Regions from separate parts of the Sporosarcina sp. P1 genome, predicted to be linked through region 3. Evidence: riboswitches for the same ligand, from Rfam matches in the RefSeq annotation. Region 3 holds a riboswitch; each other region holds the start of a gene.

Region 1 (5,294 bases), on a different contig from region 3:
TTCATGTATACTGTCACAAGCACAAGCTGATGATTCTGGGCAAGTACATGAATGACACTACAGAACCAACTTACATATTGGACGAGAAGGAAATTTCTCTCGTCTTTTTTATTTGTATTTGCGATTAATCCGGCAATAAACCGACATTTTTCAGCGTTTACATGAGCGGCAAAACGGGTATTATCAAATGTATGTGTGCAATTTTATTCTACGGTTTCGATTATGTACTTAGCTCATTTCTCAGACTACGTTCAAAAAAGGAGGAACTATGAAAAAAACTTCTATAACATTTTACATTACATTAGTGGCCGTCATATTGGCAGTGGGATACGGCGTCATTGCCCCTACACACTTCGAAGAAATCACGTCCGCTATTAAGGACTTTATTTCGGATTCATTCGGCTGGTATTACTTACTGACCGTCTCCATGTTATTCTTCATTTCGGTATTCTTGATATTCAGTCCGATCGGGAAAATCCGATTAGGAAAGGATAATGACAGACCGCAGTTTTCCATGTTTTCATGGTTAGCGATGTTATTTTCCGCTGGTATGGGAATCGGACTCGTGTTCTACGGGGCGGCCGAACCTCTTTCGCATTACGCAGTAAGTCCTGCTACAGAAGCTCCTGAAACAAAAGCTGCTTATAAAGAAGCAATGCAGTCGACATTTTTCCATTGGGGTTTCCATGCTTGGTCTGTATACGGTATGACCGCTTTAGTATTGGCATATTTCCAATTCCGCAAAGGACAACCTGGATTAATCTCCGTTACACTTCGTCCAATTTTTGGTGATCGAGTAGATGGAAAGCTCGGCACAGTCATTGACGTCTTCGCTATTTTTGCCACCGTTTTCGGTGTGGCGACATCACTTGGCTTTGGAGCTGTCCAAATAAACGCCGGGCTCAATTACTTATTCGGTGTATCAATAGGCTTCTGGTCCCAATTCTTTATCATTGCAGTGGTAACAGTATTATTCCTTATATCTGCGTGGAGTGGACTTGGAAAAGGAATTAAAATTTTATCCAATGCCAATATGATTTTAGCTTTGGCATTGTTAATTTTCATGATCGTGCTTGGACCAACTTTATTGATTTTCAACATGTTCACGGATTCCATTGGTGGCTACCTGGAAAATCTCATACGTATGAGTTTCCGTACTGCACCGCTCACCCCTGAAAATCGTACTTGGCTAAATGGGTGGACTCTATTCTACTGGTCTTGGTGGATAGCTTGGGCACCATTTGTCGGGATGTTCATTGCCCGCGTATCAAAAGGTAGAACGATTCGCGAGTTCATGATTGGCGTACTAGTTGTTCCTACTGTGTTGAGTATGATCTGGTTCACAGCATTTGGTACGACAGCAATTGAAACGCAAAAAGCTGGAATTGTCGACTTGGCTGCAAGTGCAACTGAACTGACAATCTTTGAGATGTTCAGCGAATTGCCTTTGTCATTCGTCATATCAGTCATTGCCATTTTGTTGATTACATCGTTCTTTATCACTTCAGCGGATTCGGCTACATTTGTGCTCGGCATGCAGTCGTCATATGGTTCATTGACTCCACCAAATAATTTGAAAGTTGTATGGGGCGTAATTCAATCTGCCATCGCCATCATTCTATTATATGTCGGAGGATTGGATGCACTGCAAAACGTCATCATTATTGCCGCTTTGCCATTCTCCATCATCCTCATTATGATGGTTGTCTCGCTGTTCAAATCACTAAAAGATGAAAAGAAACGAATAAAGCGTTAGTAGAGAAAAGAACACCATCGCACTAGCGACGGTGTTCTTTTTCATATATTAGTTTGCCACTTTTTCGATTGCTTGCTTCAAATCGGCAATAATATCCTCTGCTGACTCCAACCCTACAGATAAGCGAATTAGCTCTTCACTAACGCCTGAGTCTTTCAAGTCTTCCACAGACAACTGCTGATGAGTTGTGGATGCCGGATGAATGATTAATGACTTCGCATCTCCCACATTCGCTACATGAGACCAAATTTCTACATTGTCGATTACTTGTCTTCCTGCATCGCGTCCACCTTTAATACCGAATACGATAATTGAACCGTAGCCATTTTTTAAATATTTATTTGCCAATTCTACTGTTGGATGATCTTCTAGACCTGTATACGTCACCCATTCTACTGCCGGATGTTCTTGCAGGAATGCAGCAACTTTTTGTGCGTTTTCATTGTGGCGAGGTACGCGCAAATGAAGTGTTTCCAAACCTTGCAACAAGTTGAATGCACTATCTGGTGACAGACATGGGCCGAAGTCTCTCAGCAATTGTACACGTAATTTCGTTGCGAAAGCTGCAGCAGCTGTATCGATTCCGTACCGTAAGCCATGATAGGATTCATCCGGCTCTGTAAAACCAGGGAACCTACCTTGCGTCCAGTCAAATCTCCCTGCATCAACTGCCACACCACCGATTGTCGTACCGTGTCCGCCAATCCACTTTGTCGCGGAATGAATAACTACATCGGCACCATACTCGATCGGATTTGATCCATAAGGAGACGGGAATGTATTGTCTACTAACAATGGAAGTCCATTTTCATGTGCGATGTTCGCAACGGCTTCTACGTCAAGAACTTGCAAACTTGGATTACCGATTGTTTCTGCAAACAACGCTTTCGTTTTATCTGTAATAGCTGCTTCAAAGTTCTTTGGATCTGACGCGTCAACAAACTTCACTTTGATGCCATAGCGGGGTAATGTCACAGCGAATAAGTTGTATGTACCGCCGTAGAGATTGCTGGCTGCAACGATTTCATCACCCGCTTCAGCAATGTTCATAATAGAGAATGCAATTGCCGCCATTCCGGAAGACAGGGCAACTGCCGCTGATCCGCCTTCTAGCTGGGCTACACGCTCTTCAAATACGGCTACCGTCGGATTCGTAATTCTTGTATAGATATTGCCCGCTTCTTTCAAAGCGAATAAGTTTTGTGCATGCTCCGTGTCTCTGAACACATAAGAAGTCGTACGATGAATCGGCAACGCACGTGAGCCTGTTTCCGAATCTGGCTTTTGTCCTCCATGTAATAATATCGTTTCTGGCTGTAATTTCGTCATAACCATTCCCCTTTTTTCGTGTATTGATGGAACACCGAAATTCCTAGGACTAGACAAGAAAAACGCAAGACGACGATTAGCAATATATAGAAAAAAGCCTTCTTCCATAATAAGAAGAGGGCTCTGCTTTCGCTTATTCCTCCCTTATCTTCCAAACTACTGAAAGTTTGTAGGAAGTAGCACCTTTGCTTTTGCCGGTTGCCGGGCATCACAGGGCCTAATCCCTCCGCCGCTCTTGATAAGAGTATGTCTATTCGTTTTCCATCGTTGAAAAATAGTATACGGCTATTCCTAGTCTATTGCAAGGTAATTTAATAGAATGTTTCGAAATTAGTATCACTTTTAATACCTTGCAATGAAAGTAAGAAAGGTGAAGGCACCGTTGATCTGCGTTCCAGGCGGATCAACTAGTTTACTATGCCGATGGTAGTAACGTATATTGATTCCACATTTACTTAACGGGAGTCACCTGCTAGATCAGAAGTGAGTTTAATGTTGTTTCCACTTATGACTTCACCAAAAAATCGCCAGCACATGTTCGTTGAACGATGTGCTGGCGATTGTGCTTGATTAGAATATGTCCCACCATATTTTCACGGCCGAGGCGATGATCAATACGGCTAGAATGCTTTGTAATACTTTGGTGTTTACTTTCCGGCTCACTTTTACACCGATCGGAGCCGCGATGATGCTTGCGATGATCATTACGAGAGCTGGGCCATAAGGTACTTGCCCTGTTAAGAGCTTGCCTGACGCCGAGCCCACCGATGATAACAGCGTAATCGCTAGTGATGTAGCGATTGTGACGCGTGTGGGAATTTTTAGTACTACGAGCATAATCGGGACCATGATGAATGCGCCGCCAGCTCCGACGATTCCAGCTGCCAATCCAATGATAAAAGCCGCACTCGAAGCTATGAAACGATTGAATGTAATTTCATCAATCGGCTGATTGTCGAGGCCTTTTTTCGGAATAAACATCATAATAGCTGCCATGACAGCTAGAACACCGTAGATCACGTTGACGGTAGCTTCTGAAAGCATACTGGAACCAGCACCGCCAAGGACACTGCCAACTAATACACTGATTCCCATATAGAGAACGAGTGGTTTCAAGATCAAATTACTCTTTCGATACGCTAAAACTCCTGAAAGTGATGCAAAGAAAACTTCCACTGCCGTAATACCGGATACTTCATGTGGTGTAAATGCAGTAAAGCCAAGTAATGCAGGAATAAATAGCAACATTGGATACTTGACAATTGCGCCACCAATTCCCATCATACCGGAAAGGAATGAGCCCACAAATCCAATAAGGAAGATCGTGATAATAAATGGAATAGTCATGATGTCCTCCCTTCTTCCAGACGAAAGAGGGAGACAGTTATTCCCTCTATCCTCAGTTTATCCTTTTTGGATCCAGAATTTAAAGACATCAGACTCTTGTTGCTGATCTTTTATTTCATGATTACCAGAAGTAGCCCACGCTGTCAGGTCGGACACCGATCCTTTATCTGTCGTATGAATCTCAAGAACGTCTCCTGTTTGCATATCCTTCATTGCTTTCTTTGCACGTACGATCGGCATTGGACATGCCAGGCCTTTTGCATCTAAAAATGTGGTTGTACTCATATATATCTTCTCCTTTAAATTTGTTTTTTGTTTTCCATATGAATGAAAATAACTATTTACCGTACCGCACAGCGATTCGGACCAATCTCCATCTCGCGTTGCGTTTCCTCGTCAGGCTCGATTTTCCCCATGTTCATCTGGCGAATTTCCTGATATGCGTTAGGCTGTGGAGGCAAGTTCCCCGTGACTAATTCCCTGAACTCACTTTCATCCTCAATATTCAAACCGTGATTTTGCTCATACAATACACCGAGCTTTTCCGACACGCTACCGTCTTCATTCAACTCATCTATAAGCATGAAGTGAGCCGGTAGGACTGTTAAATCCTTCGATAATTCTTTATAGCGTCGATACAAAGAATCACGCAAGTCGCCTACCCAATCTTCTGCTAAACCTGCTAAGTCAGGGCGTCCAATCGAATCAATGAACAGAATATCACCTGTCATCAAATAGCTGTCGTCTACGATAAAAGAAGTCGAACCAATCGTGTGTCCTGGCGAATAAAGCGCTTGAATATCGATTTTCGTATCACCTACCTGAATAGACATATCATCCTCTAATGCAGCATATTCAAATT
Region 2 (5,294 bases), on a different contig from region 3:
TTTAGATATACGAAAATATTATCATGTAAACAGCTGGTTTACTTTTGATTCAGTAAAAAGAAAAAGTAATTTCGCGTATATATGTATATATGCTGGGCCGATTTTGATTAACGTGGTCGTGGCAGTCACAATTAATGCGCTGATAGCGAATGGATTTTTTGAAGACTCCAAAACATTTTGGAGCCGTTTTATATTCTACGCCTTCTATTTCGTTTTATTTGACTCCATTCCAATGAAAACCGTAAATGGCAAACCGAATAACGGTATGATTATTTATGAACTTCTTCGGTATGGCAAACGTATTGATTTCAATGAAGAACCCCTGATTCTCGGTACAACAGAAGCAGAAGAAATGTATCAGGAAGAAATGAAGAAAATTGAAAAGGTAAAAGAAGAAATTAAAGAAGAAATCATAAAAAATGATAGCGTTCCCCCTGAAAAGAAAGGATGAGCAAGATGATTGTACGTGAACACGAGAAAACATTCAGCTTTGTGCAGCAACATCATCATGGACACCTCGCCGGTGAATTAATGAAACACTGGAAAAAGGATATGTTTCCTGATGATCAATGGCGTCATTCCGTATTGACTGCCATTAGTAACCACGACATCGGCTGGGCTCCTTTTGATAAACAGCCTTTTTGGAATGATGCGAAGTCGGCACCTTTTCGATTCACTGACTTCCCACTGCTCCCTAAAACAGTACTTTATCGCCAAGGAATCGATGATATAGAACAGATGGACCAATATGCAGCAATGCTCTGTAGTCTTCATTATGAACAGTTTATACAGAGTAACAACGAAAAAGAGGCTAAGCTATTTATCAAGGGTGAACAGAATCGTCGTGAACGATTGTGTAAAGAAATCGAGGGTTTTGATAAGGATTTATTTGAAAAGCATTTTGCTTTGCTTCAGCTTGGAGATAACTTTTCCTTATATTGTTGTGTGAATGATCCAGGTATCGACAAAGCGAATGAACATGTATTCTTTCGCGACGGCATTCCTTCTACAAGCATTTTCCATACATTACCGGTAGGACGAATTGGGATATACTTTGCAGATCAGCACACTGTTAAAGTGGAAAATTATCCTTTTAGTTATTCATTTGACGTTGAAGTAAAGCAAAAGACTGTCTTGAAAAAAGATATTGAGGATCACGGATTGCAAGTAGCTTATGAAAAGGCTGACTATGAAGTAATTCCTTTTCATTTTACGCCGTCAAATAAATAAAAAATGCAGAAAGAAGAAATAATTTCCTCTTTCTGCACTCCATTATTGCTTCACACGTACTTTACTTGCAAGTTCTTTCAACGCTTCCACTTTATCCGTCTGCTCCCATGGCAATTCGATGTCAGTGCGGCCAAAGTGACCGTACGCTGCTGTTTGTTTGTAGATAGGACGACGTAGGTCGAGCATTTTAATAATGCCTGCCGGTCGAAGGTCAAATAATTCACGTACGAACTCTACTAATTGAGTTTCGGATAGTGTACCGGTATCAAATGTATTGATCGAGATAGAAACCGGGCTCGCTACTCCAATAGCGTACGCCAACTGAACTTCACAGTGCTCAGCCAGTCCAGCTGCAACGATATTCTTTGCAACATAACGTGCTGCGTAAGAAGCAGAACGGTCCACTTTCGTAGCATCCTTCCCTGAGAATGCACCGCCACCATGACGGGCATATCCACCATACGTATCGACGATGATTTTACGTCCAGTCAGACCGGAGTCTCCTTGAGGTCCACCCACAACAAAGCTGCCAGTAGGATTAATGAAGTATTTAGTATGCTCGTCCAATAAGTTTTTTGGAACGACTGCATCAATCACAACGTTCTTTATATCCTTCTCAATTTGCTCGAGTGTCGCTTCAGGATGATGTTGTGTAGAAATAACGATTGTGTCGATTCGCACAGGATTATTATCTTGATCGTATTCTACCGTCACTTGTGTTTTTCCGTCAGGACGTAAATAAGATATAAGTTCTTCTTTACGCGCTTGTGCCAAGCGATGTGCCAATTTATGAGAAAGGCTGATGGGTAGAGGCATTAACTCAGGCGTTTCATTACATGCATATCCAAACATTAGACCTTGGTCTCCTGCACCGATTGCATCCAATTCTTCATCTGACATAGAGCCTTCGCGTGCTTCGAGTGCCACGTTGACACTTGCAGCGATTTCAGGTGACTGCTCATCAATGGAAGTAAGTACAGCGGACGTTTCGTAATCGAAACCGTATTTCGCACGAACATACCCGATTTCCTTAACAGTATCACGAACAACTTTTGGAATATCCACATACGTTGTCGTAGTAATTTCTCCCATTACTAATACGAGTCCTGTTGTGATACTCGTTTCACATGCCACACGCGCATTTGGATCTTCCGTTAGGATTGCATCTAAAATTGCGTCTGAAATTTGGTCGCACATCTTGTCAGGATGGCCTTCTGTAACTGATTCTGATGTAAACAGTCGACGGTTTGTCATGTTGTTTCCCCCTATATTAAGCATCATGATACGGTACTCTCATAAGTCCCTGGTAAAGTTCCACGCCTAGACGTCAAGCATATACCATAAGGATTCAGGGCTAGACAATATAAAAAGCCCTCCACTCATATTCAATCCATGAGTAAAAGGCAAAATTTCACGCGCAGCACCTTTCACTCTTATCGTCCAAGGAATTAAACCTTGCTTCAGGTTTGGCACCTTCGCGTTAGACTTGCGTCTATTGCAGGTTGCCGGGTTTCACAGGGCCTGTACCCTCCACCAACTCGGGATAAGAGTATCCGTTCATGTCACATCGTATTAAAAAGTTTGGATTTTGTCAAATTATTTCTCCTAAATCACTTGAGTTTTCCATTAGTATAGATTAATATTCTTAATGTGTTATACTATTTACGAATTAGGATATTCTCATCAAGATAAAAATAAATCGACTACGCAAAGGACGGTATGTAAACATGATATCTGCAAAAATTGATGATAGTTTAAAAAGTCTTCTTAGTGGAAGCAACGTGACGATCCAAGCGTCTGTGGCGGAATTAACGGAAAAAGCAGTAGCAAGAGGCGAAGCTAAACTTTCTGCCGACGGTGCGATCACTGCACGTACAGGTAAATATACAGGACGCTCACCTAAGGACAAATTCATCGTTGAAGATGCAGTGTCTAAGGATAAAGTAGATTGGGGTAGCACGAACAGTCCGATTTCAGAGGAGATCTTTGATTCATTATACACGAAAGTCATCGATCATTTGAAGAAAAAAGATGAACTCTTTGTATTTAAAGGGTTTGCAGGGGCAGATAAAGACTCTCAATTGTCTATCCAAGTAATTAACGAATTAGCTTGGCAAAATCTGTTCGTTCACCAACTATTCATCCGTCCAACCAAAGAAGAATTGAAAGCACATGAATCGCAATTCACCATTTTGGCTGCCCCTTCATTTAAAGCGGATCCAAAAGTGGATGGCACGAACTCTGAAACGTTCATCATTGTATCGCTGGAAAAGCGAATTGTCTTAATCGGTGGAACAGAGTACGCTGGAGAAATGAAAAAGTCTATTTTCTCTGTTATGAACTTCTTACTTCCTGAGCAAGATATCCTATCCATGCACTGTTCGGCAAACGTTGGAGAAGAAGGCGATGTTGCTTTATTCTTCGGTCTTTCTGGAACAGGTAAAACGACACTTTCAGCAGATGCTAACCGTAAACTTATTGGTGATGATGAACACGGATGGTCTGATAATGGCGTATTTAATATTGAAGGCGGATGTTACGCAAAATGTATCAATCTTTCTGCTGAAAAAGAACCTGAAATCTTCGGAGCAATCCGTTTTGGCGCTGTTTTAGAAAACGTAGTACTGGATGAAGAGACACGCATTGCTGATTATGATGATAAATCATTAACAGAAAACACACGTGCTGCATATCCAATCGAAAACATTGATAATATCGTGACACCGTCAGTTGCTGGTCATCCGAAGAACATTATCTTCCTTACAGCTGATGCTTCTGGTGTATTGCCTCCAATCTCGATTCTTTCAAAAGAACAGGCAATGTACCACTTCTTGAGCGGTTTCACTTCCAAACTTGCTGGAACTGAGCGTGGAATTACTGCTCCTGAACCAACATTCTCTACTTGCTTCGGTTCACCATTCCTACCACTTCCTGCAGCTACATATGCAGAGATGCTTGGAAAGAAAATCGATGAGCACGGTTCAAAAGTATTCCTTGTGAATACAGGATGGACTGGTGGGATCTACGGTGTAGGTTCACGTATGAACTTAGGCTATACACGTACAATGGTGCGCGCTGCAATCGCCGGGAAGTTGGACAATGTAGAAACAAAGAAGAACGAAATCTTCGGATTGGAAATGCCTCTTGAAATCGAAGGTGTACCAAGTAATGTTCTACACCCTCGTTACGCTTGGGAAGATCCAAACGAATACGATAAAGAAGCAAACCGTTTGGCTGATGCTTTCCGTGAGAACTTCAAGAAGTTTTCTCACGTTTCAGAAGACATCGCAATCAAAGGCGGACCACCCGTCAGTAAATAATGGCATACGAAAAGGCTGACCCCTCTGGTCAGCCTTTTTACGTCTACATTGTAATCACTTAAGCGGTGGCGGATGCACATCATTGTCGCTTCATCCAATCCACTGCTTTTTTCACAAGTTGTCGATTCATTTCAGGAGGAATATAATGCGTAAAGCCTTCTAAATACCAAGTTTCAAACTCTTTATTCGCATCACGCAATGCATTCTCCAGCAATAAAGCCTGATCAAACGATACATTCGTATCAAGAGTTCCGTGGATAATCAATGCCGGAATATCAATATTCTCTATCTGGAATAGCGCTGTTCTTTCACGATACGCATCTGGTTGACTATTCGGCGTGCCACCGATGACACGCTTCATCATACGTCGCATATCCTGTCGCTCTTTGTATGTGAAGATCACATCTGAAACTCCTGCCCATGTTACCATAGAAGTTAAATCTTCGCGCATAATGGCTGTCCATAAGGCCATGATCCCGCCTCTTGAAAAAGAGAATAAATGAATGCGATCTGAATTGACTGCACTTTGCTGTTTCAGCACTTCCACGCCTGTCACGGCATCATTGCGATCCTCCCCCGCAAATTCATCCTTTCCTTCACCACCACGATTGCCGCGATAATAAGGAGCGAATACCACAAGACCATGCGACGCAAATTGTGCAATACGCGCTGGCCTCACCATCCCTACATGTTGGATACCGCCACGTAAATAAAGCAATCCATCATACCGTCCTTTTGCTTTCG
Region 3 (5,294 bases):
CAAAATACGCAGACAAAGAAGTCGTAGTCTGTCAGAACCAACTCGTAACAAGCCGTACACCTGATGATATTCCAGCATTTAATCGCGAATCACTAAAACTGCTAGAAAAATAAAAAATATTCTGATCGTCAAGGTGTAAAAGCCTTGACGTTTTTTTTGTGACTTCAGCACATTATACCACCGCTTACAACATACGATAACAGTACATATTAACATTCGTTGAAAAAGATTCTCAATTGCACTTGAAAAACGTTCTCAATGAGAGTATGCTAAAAGCAACGAATAAAGCGCGGAGACGATCGCGTCTTACAAATGAAAGGTCGGGATCTAACATGTATAAGATTGTTGCGTTGGCGGTATTAGCGGGGATTGTATTAGGTGCAGCAGCTGGATTTTCCTTTGGAAGTAAAGAGCTGGTAGGTATGTTCGCTGGAATGGCCGCGCTCACGTTTATTGCGGCACCGGCAGCGGTCGTCTATGCAAGTGAAAAGAAAAAATGGCATCAAGCTCACTAATACAAAAAAGCATCCAAATTATTGGATGCTTTTTTGTATCGATGTAATCGGCTATTTCCAAGTGCTTTATCGTGAATTACTACATCTTAATATGCAGACCATCCGTTGTCAGCTTCCATAATGATACCGTTAACATAGGAAGATTCGTCTGATGCAAGGAATAGCGCAATGTTTGCAATCTCTTCTTTTGTTCCGGGGCGGCTCATCATGTTTACGCCCCTTAGCGCTTGCTTCATTCCGAACTCATCCGGTTGTGACAAGCTATTTGTAATATTAGTTGGTATGTGTGCTGGAGCAATCGCGTTACAACGGATATTTAATGGACCGTAGTGGGAAGCAACGTTTTTCGTCATCCCTGCCACTGCGTGTTTTGATGCCGTATAAGCAAAGCCACCTCGACCACCCGTCACCGCTGAGATAGAAGCCATGTTGACGATAACACCTGCTTTTTTCTCTTCAAAGATAGACAATGCTTTACGGGTTGCGCGCATCACACCTGTTGTGTTGATTGCCAATACTCTATCCCATACTTCATCCGTTACTGTAGCTGCGGAATACATATTGTCCATAATACCAGCATTATTCACTAGGATATCAAGTGTACCGAATTGCTCAACTGCTGTATCCATCATTTTTTGTACGTCTTCTTCAACTGTTACATTTGTTTTAACTACTAATGCTTCACCACCAGCACTTTTAATCGTCTGGACAGTTTCTTCTGCACCTTCAATATTCATATCTGCAATGATAAGCTTTGCACCTTCACGGGCATACAATTCAGCAATTTCCCGTCCAATCCCAGATCCTGCGCCAGTTATTACTGCTACTTTATTTTCCAAACGTTTCAAACTTATCGCCTCCAATTATATTAGTACGATTTGATTATATTATATACTTTCATGCCAAATTATTGAAAAAGTAGTTTCTGTACTTTGGCTGCAAAAAAACAACTCGAACTATCATAGTTAAAATGACTGTTCGAGTTGTACTGGTTACTATTATTGAACTTTTACACCTTCTACTACTTCTTTCGCAGCATAAAGGGCTTGTTTTACATCAGCAATCAAATCTTCTACATCTTCTACACCCACCGAGAAACGGAGCAAACGGTCGTCTACTCCACGGCGATTACGTTCTTCTAATGGAATATCCATATGCGTCTGTGTAGTCGGATACGTGATGAAGCTTTCGACACCACCTAAACTTTCCGCGAATGAAATTAAGTTCATATTTTCAAGGAATGGCCCCACCCACTCACTATTCTGTACTCGGAATGACAACATACCACCGATTCCAGCGTAAAGCACGTCAACAATGAGAGGTTCTTGTTCTAAATAAGATACCATCTCTTTGGCATTTGCATCATGCTGTTTCATGCGTAAATGCAAAGTCTTTAGACCGCGTACTACAAGCCATGAATCAAGAGGGGACAATGTAGCTCCAATCGCATTATGGTTAGTAAATAGACGTTCGCATAAATCCTTACCTTTTGCGACGACTAGACCTGCAAGCACATCATTATGTCCACCGATATATTTCGTTGCGCTATGAATGACGATATCTGCACCTTCTTCTATTGGTCGTTGGAAATAGGGTGTTAAAAACGTATTGTCGACAATGAGCAATAAACCATGCTTTTTCGCCAATTCTGCATACGTACTAATAGCGATGTTTTGCATTAATGGATTTGTAGGCGTTTCCAAGAAGATCGCTTTTGTACGTTCAGTAATCGCTTGCTCGACTTCTGAAACATCATCGAACGATAGGTAACGCGTCTTCACATTGTACGTCTCTTCATATTGATTAAATAGACGATAGGTGCCGCCATATAAGTCTTCAGGTGCCAATAGTTCCGAACCTGTTTTAAATAAAGATAAAATGAGTTGAATAGCTGCCATTCCAGAACTGCAGGCAAATCCTTGATCACCTGATTCCAAGTTTGCGATTCCATCTTCTAGGACAGAACGCGTAGGATTTTTTGTTCGTGTGTAATCGTATCCCGTGGATTTACCTAGACCTTCATGGTGGTAGGCTGTAGACAAGTAAATCGGCGTATTGACTGCTCCGGTTTTCACATCACTGTGGTTTCCAATTTGTACTAATCTAGTTTCTAATCCGTTGTTTGTCATGAATATCCATCCCCCCAACAAAATAAAAAAGAACCTCTTCTTTTCGAATAGGCCCTCGAACATACAAGTGTATACAGTATTCTCATCTTCAAGGTGGTATCACCCTTGGAATTAGCACCGTGCCTGGGGCTGGTTGCTGAGACATCGCTGGGCCTATCCCTCCGTCTCTCTCGATGAGAATATTCATAATATAGGCAAAACTGTTGACGGATTTATTCTATCATGCAGATATACTAGATGCAAGTTTCCTTTTACCGTCAGTTGATGATTATTTGTTTCAGTAAAAGATTTGCTATACTATAAATAATATTCATGACGGGAAGGAGATTTTCATTTTGGCTTGGGGTTATGTCGCGCTAGCGGCTGTTATAGAAATCTTCTGGGTAGTCGGTCTCCGTTACTCTGAAACTGTAATTCAATGGACCGGAACTATTGTGGCGATTGTATTCAGTTTTTATTTCATTATTAAAGCATGTGAAAAATTACCTTCAGGCACAGTATACGCAGTTTTTACCGGATCAGGTGCCGCTGCAATCCTTTTGGTGGATATCTTCGTCTTTCAAGCAGGCTTCACATGGGTTACGCTGACCTTCATCGGATTAATCGTCATCGGGGTAGTCGGTATCAAACTGACAACAGATGAAAAAGCAGATACAGAAGGAGGTGGCTGACAATGGCTTGGGTGTACTTAGCTTTGGCCAGTCTCGGTGAAATTTTTGGTGTAGTGAGTATTAATTATTATTTACAGAAGCGTTCAATTAAAAGGTTATTACTTATTGTGGGGATATTTGGTTTTGGTTTTGTTTTCCTGTCTCTTGCTATGCGCGAGATTCAGATGAGTACAGCCTATGCGGTATGGACAGGACTAGGTGCAGCGGGAGCCGTATTGATGGGGATTTTGCTATTCAAAGAATCCGCTAGCATCAAACGTCTCTTCTTTTTATCGCTCATTATTCTAGGTGCTGTTGGCTTGAAAATATTCGGTTAAAGGGGAGTGGACACACTGGTTTATTGGACGCGATTTGATTTCGACGGATGGTCTGTGACATTAGCTTCTACAGAAAAAGGACTTTGCTACATGGGACTAGCTGAAGATAGTTTGGAGCATATGAAGGATTGGTTAAAGCGATTTGGTATTGAAGGTTTACAGGAAGATGAAAGAAAACTTGAAGTCTATAAAAGTCAGATCAAAGAGTATTTATCAGGAAGAGCTTATGATTTTCCAATGTTGTCCCTTGATTTAAAGGGAACACCGTTTCAATTGCAAGTGTGGGAAGCGCTACAACGAATACCGTATGGGGAAATTACAACTTATTCAGAGATTGCGGAACAGATGGGGAAGGTATCTTCTGTTCGTGCAGTAGCATCTGCAATAGGCAAGAATCCCGTATTGATCATAGTGCCTTGTCATCGTGTTATTGCAAAAAGTGGACGATTATCCGGCTATCGAGATGGTGAAGAGCATAAACGGAGCTTGCTACAACTGGAGAAATCCAGCCGGATAAGTGAGAGAACGGAGTGAACGACATGAAATATAAGCAAATTAAACCGAAGAAAATATATGAAGAAGTAGCGGAAAGTTTATTTGGCTCCATTCAGTCTGGGGAGTTGAAACCAGGTGATAAATTGGATTCTGTGCAGCAACTGGCTGAAAATTTTACGGTCGGTAGGTCGACCATTCGGGAAGCTTTATCAACTTTACGTGCTAGAGGGCTTATCGAGATGAGACAGGGAGAAGGTACATATGTCAAGGAATTCTCATCCGTCGATATGATCTTCCCGTTACAGAGTGCCTTGCTTATGAATCAACAGGATATTCAACATTTATTAGCGGTGAGAAAAATAGTTGAGACTGGAGCTGCAGCGAATGCAGCAGAATCCCGTACAGCAGATGACATGAAAAAGATGGAAACGGCACTCGATGAAATGAAAAAGCATGCCGGAGATATTTTGCTAGGTGAAAAAGCGGATTTAGACTTCCATTTTGCAATCGCAGAAGCAACGAAAAATCCTTTATTGGTAAATTTGCTTAGTCAAGTTGCAGGGCTAATGAGCGAATCGATGAGAGAGACGCGTCGCATTTGCCTCTATACAGATACAGCGACAGTAGAACGCTTGCATGATGAACACGAAGCCATATTTTTGGCAATTAAATCACAGCAACCAGATCATGCAGCAAGTACTATGCAAGCTCATCTTCTGAATGTGGAATCTGTTTTAATCAACCATTGGCAGTCGGTAAAGGAATAAAAAAATCACTCATTATATGTTGAGTGATTTTTTTATTGAAATAGATGAATGTTCTGTTAATGGGAAGATAAATGTAGTATGCTATGTAAAATGTTAGTCATCTGATGACCTGTTGACTATATAAAACATTATGGTGAAGGAGTGAAGTGAAATGAAAGTAAGCTTATTCATAACATGTCTTGTGGATATGTTTTATGCAGATGCCGGTAAAGACATGGTAGAAATATTGGAAAGGCAAGGCTGTGAATTATCATTTCCAAAAGGCCAAGTATGCTGCGGACAGCCTGCTTACAACAGCGGTTATGTAGAAAATTCAAAATCAGCAATGAAGAATATGATTAAGACTTTTGAAAATGCGGAGTATGTTGTCACTCCTTCAGGATCTTGTGCCACCATGTTT

Evidence for each region. A riboswitch is a leader RNA that binds a small molecule or an ion and turns the genes downstream of it on or off. The one in region 3 is predicted to bind S-adenosylmethionine.
Region 1: another riboswitch for S-adenosylmethionine. It lies ahead of CSV73_RS11915 (O-acetylhomoserine aminocarboxypropyltransferase/cysteine synthase family protein); the one in region 3 lies ahead of CSV73_RS08010 (methionine biosynthesis PLP-dependent protein).
Region 2: another riboswitch for S-adenosylmethionine. It lies ahead of metK (methionine adenosyltransferase); the one in region 3 lies ahead of CSV73_RS08010 (methionine biosynthesis PLP-dependent protein).

What each region holds. Positions count from the first base shown of each region.
Region 1 covers NZ_PDYS01000012.1:25,570-30,863, reverse strand. Annotated here, with positions in the region: gene CSV73_RS11920 (glycine betaine uptake BCCT transporter) at 269-1,756, shown strand; gene CSV73_RS11915 (O-acetylhomoserine aminocarboxypropyltransferase/cysteine synthase family protein) at 1,805-3,085, opposite strand; SAM riboswitch class I at 3,227-3,330, opposite strand; gene CSV73_RS11910 (sulfite exporter TauE/SafE family protein) at 3,656-4,432, opposite strand; gene CSV73_RS11905 (sulfurtransferase TusA family protein) at 4,490-4,717, opposite strand; gene CSV73_RS11900 (MBL fold metallo-hydrolase) at 4,774-5,294, opposite strand, start outside.
Region 2 covers NZ_PDYS01000005.1:13,803-19,096, reverse strand. Annotated here, with positions in the region: gene CSV73_RS07205 (hypothetical protein) at 1-451, shown strand, start outside; gene CSV73_RS07200 (DUF3891 family protein) at 457-1,230, shown strand; gene metK (methionine adenosyltransferase) at 1,273-2,484, opposite strand; SAM riboswitch class I at 2,661-2,780, opposite strand; gene pckA (phosphoenolpyruvate carboxykinase (ATP)) at 2,958-4,550, shown strand; gene CSV73_RS07185 (alpha/beta hydrolase family protein) at 4,630-5,294, opposite strand, start outside.
Region 3 covers NZ_PDYS01000006.1:13,249-18,542, reverse strand. Annotated here, with positions in the region: gene CSV73_RS08025 (type 1 glutamine amidotransferase domain-containing protein) at 1-113, shown strand, start outside; gene CSV73_RS08020 (hypothetical protein) at 333-515, shown strand; gene CSV73_RS08015 (glucose 1-dehydrogenase) at 602-1,363, opposite strand; gene CSV73_RS08010 (methionine biosynthesis PLP-dependent protein) at 1,514-2,644, opposite strand; SAM riboswitch class I at 2,724-2,824, opposite strand; gene CSV73_RS08005 (DMT family transporter) at 2,980-3,315, shown strand; gene CSV73_RS08000 (DMT family transporter) at 3,318-3,632, shown strand; gene CSV73_RS07995 (methylated-DNA--[protein]-cysteine S-methyltransferase) at 3,639-4,166, shown strand; gene CSV73_RS07990 (FadR/GntR family transcriptional regulator) at 4,172-4,894, shown strand; gene CSV73_RS07985 ((Fe-S)-binding protein) at 5,046-5,294, shown strand, end outside.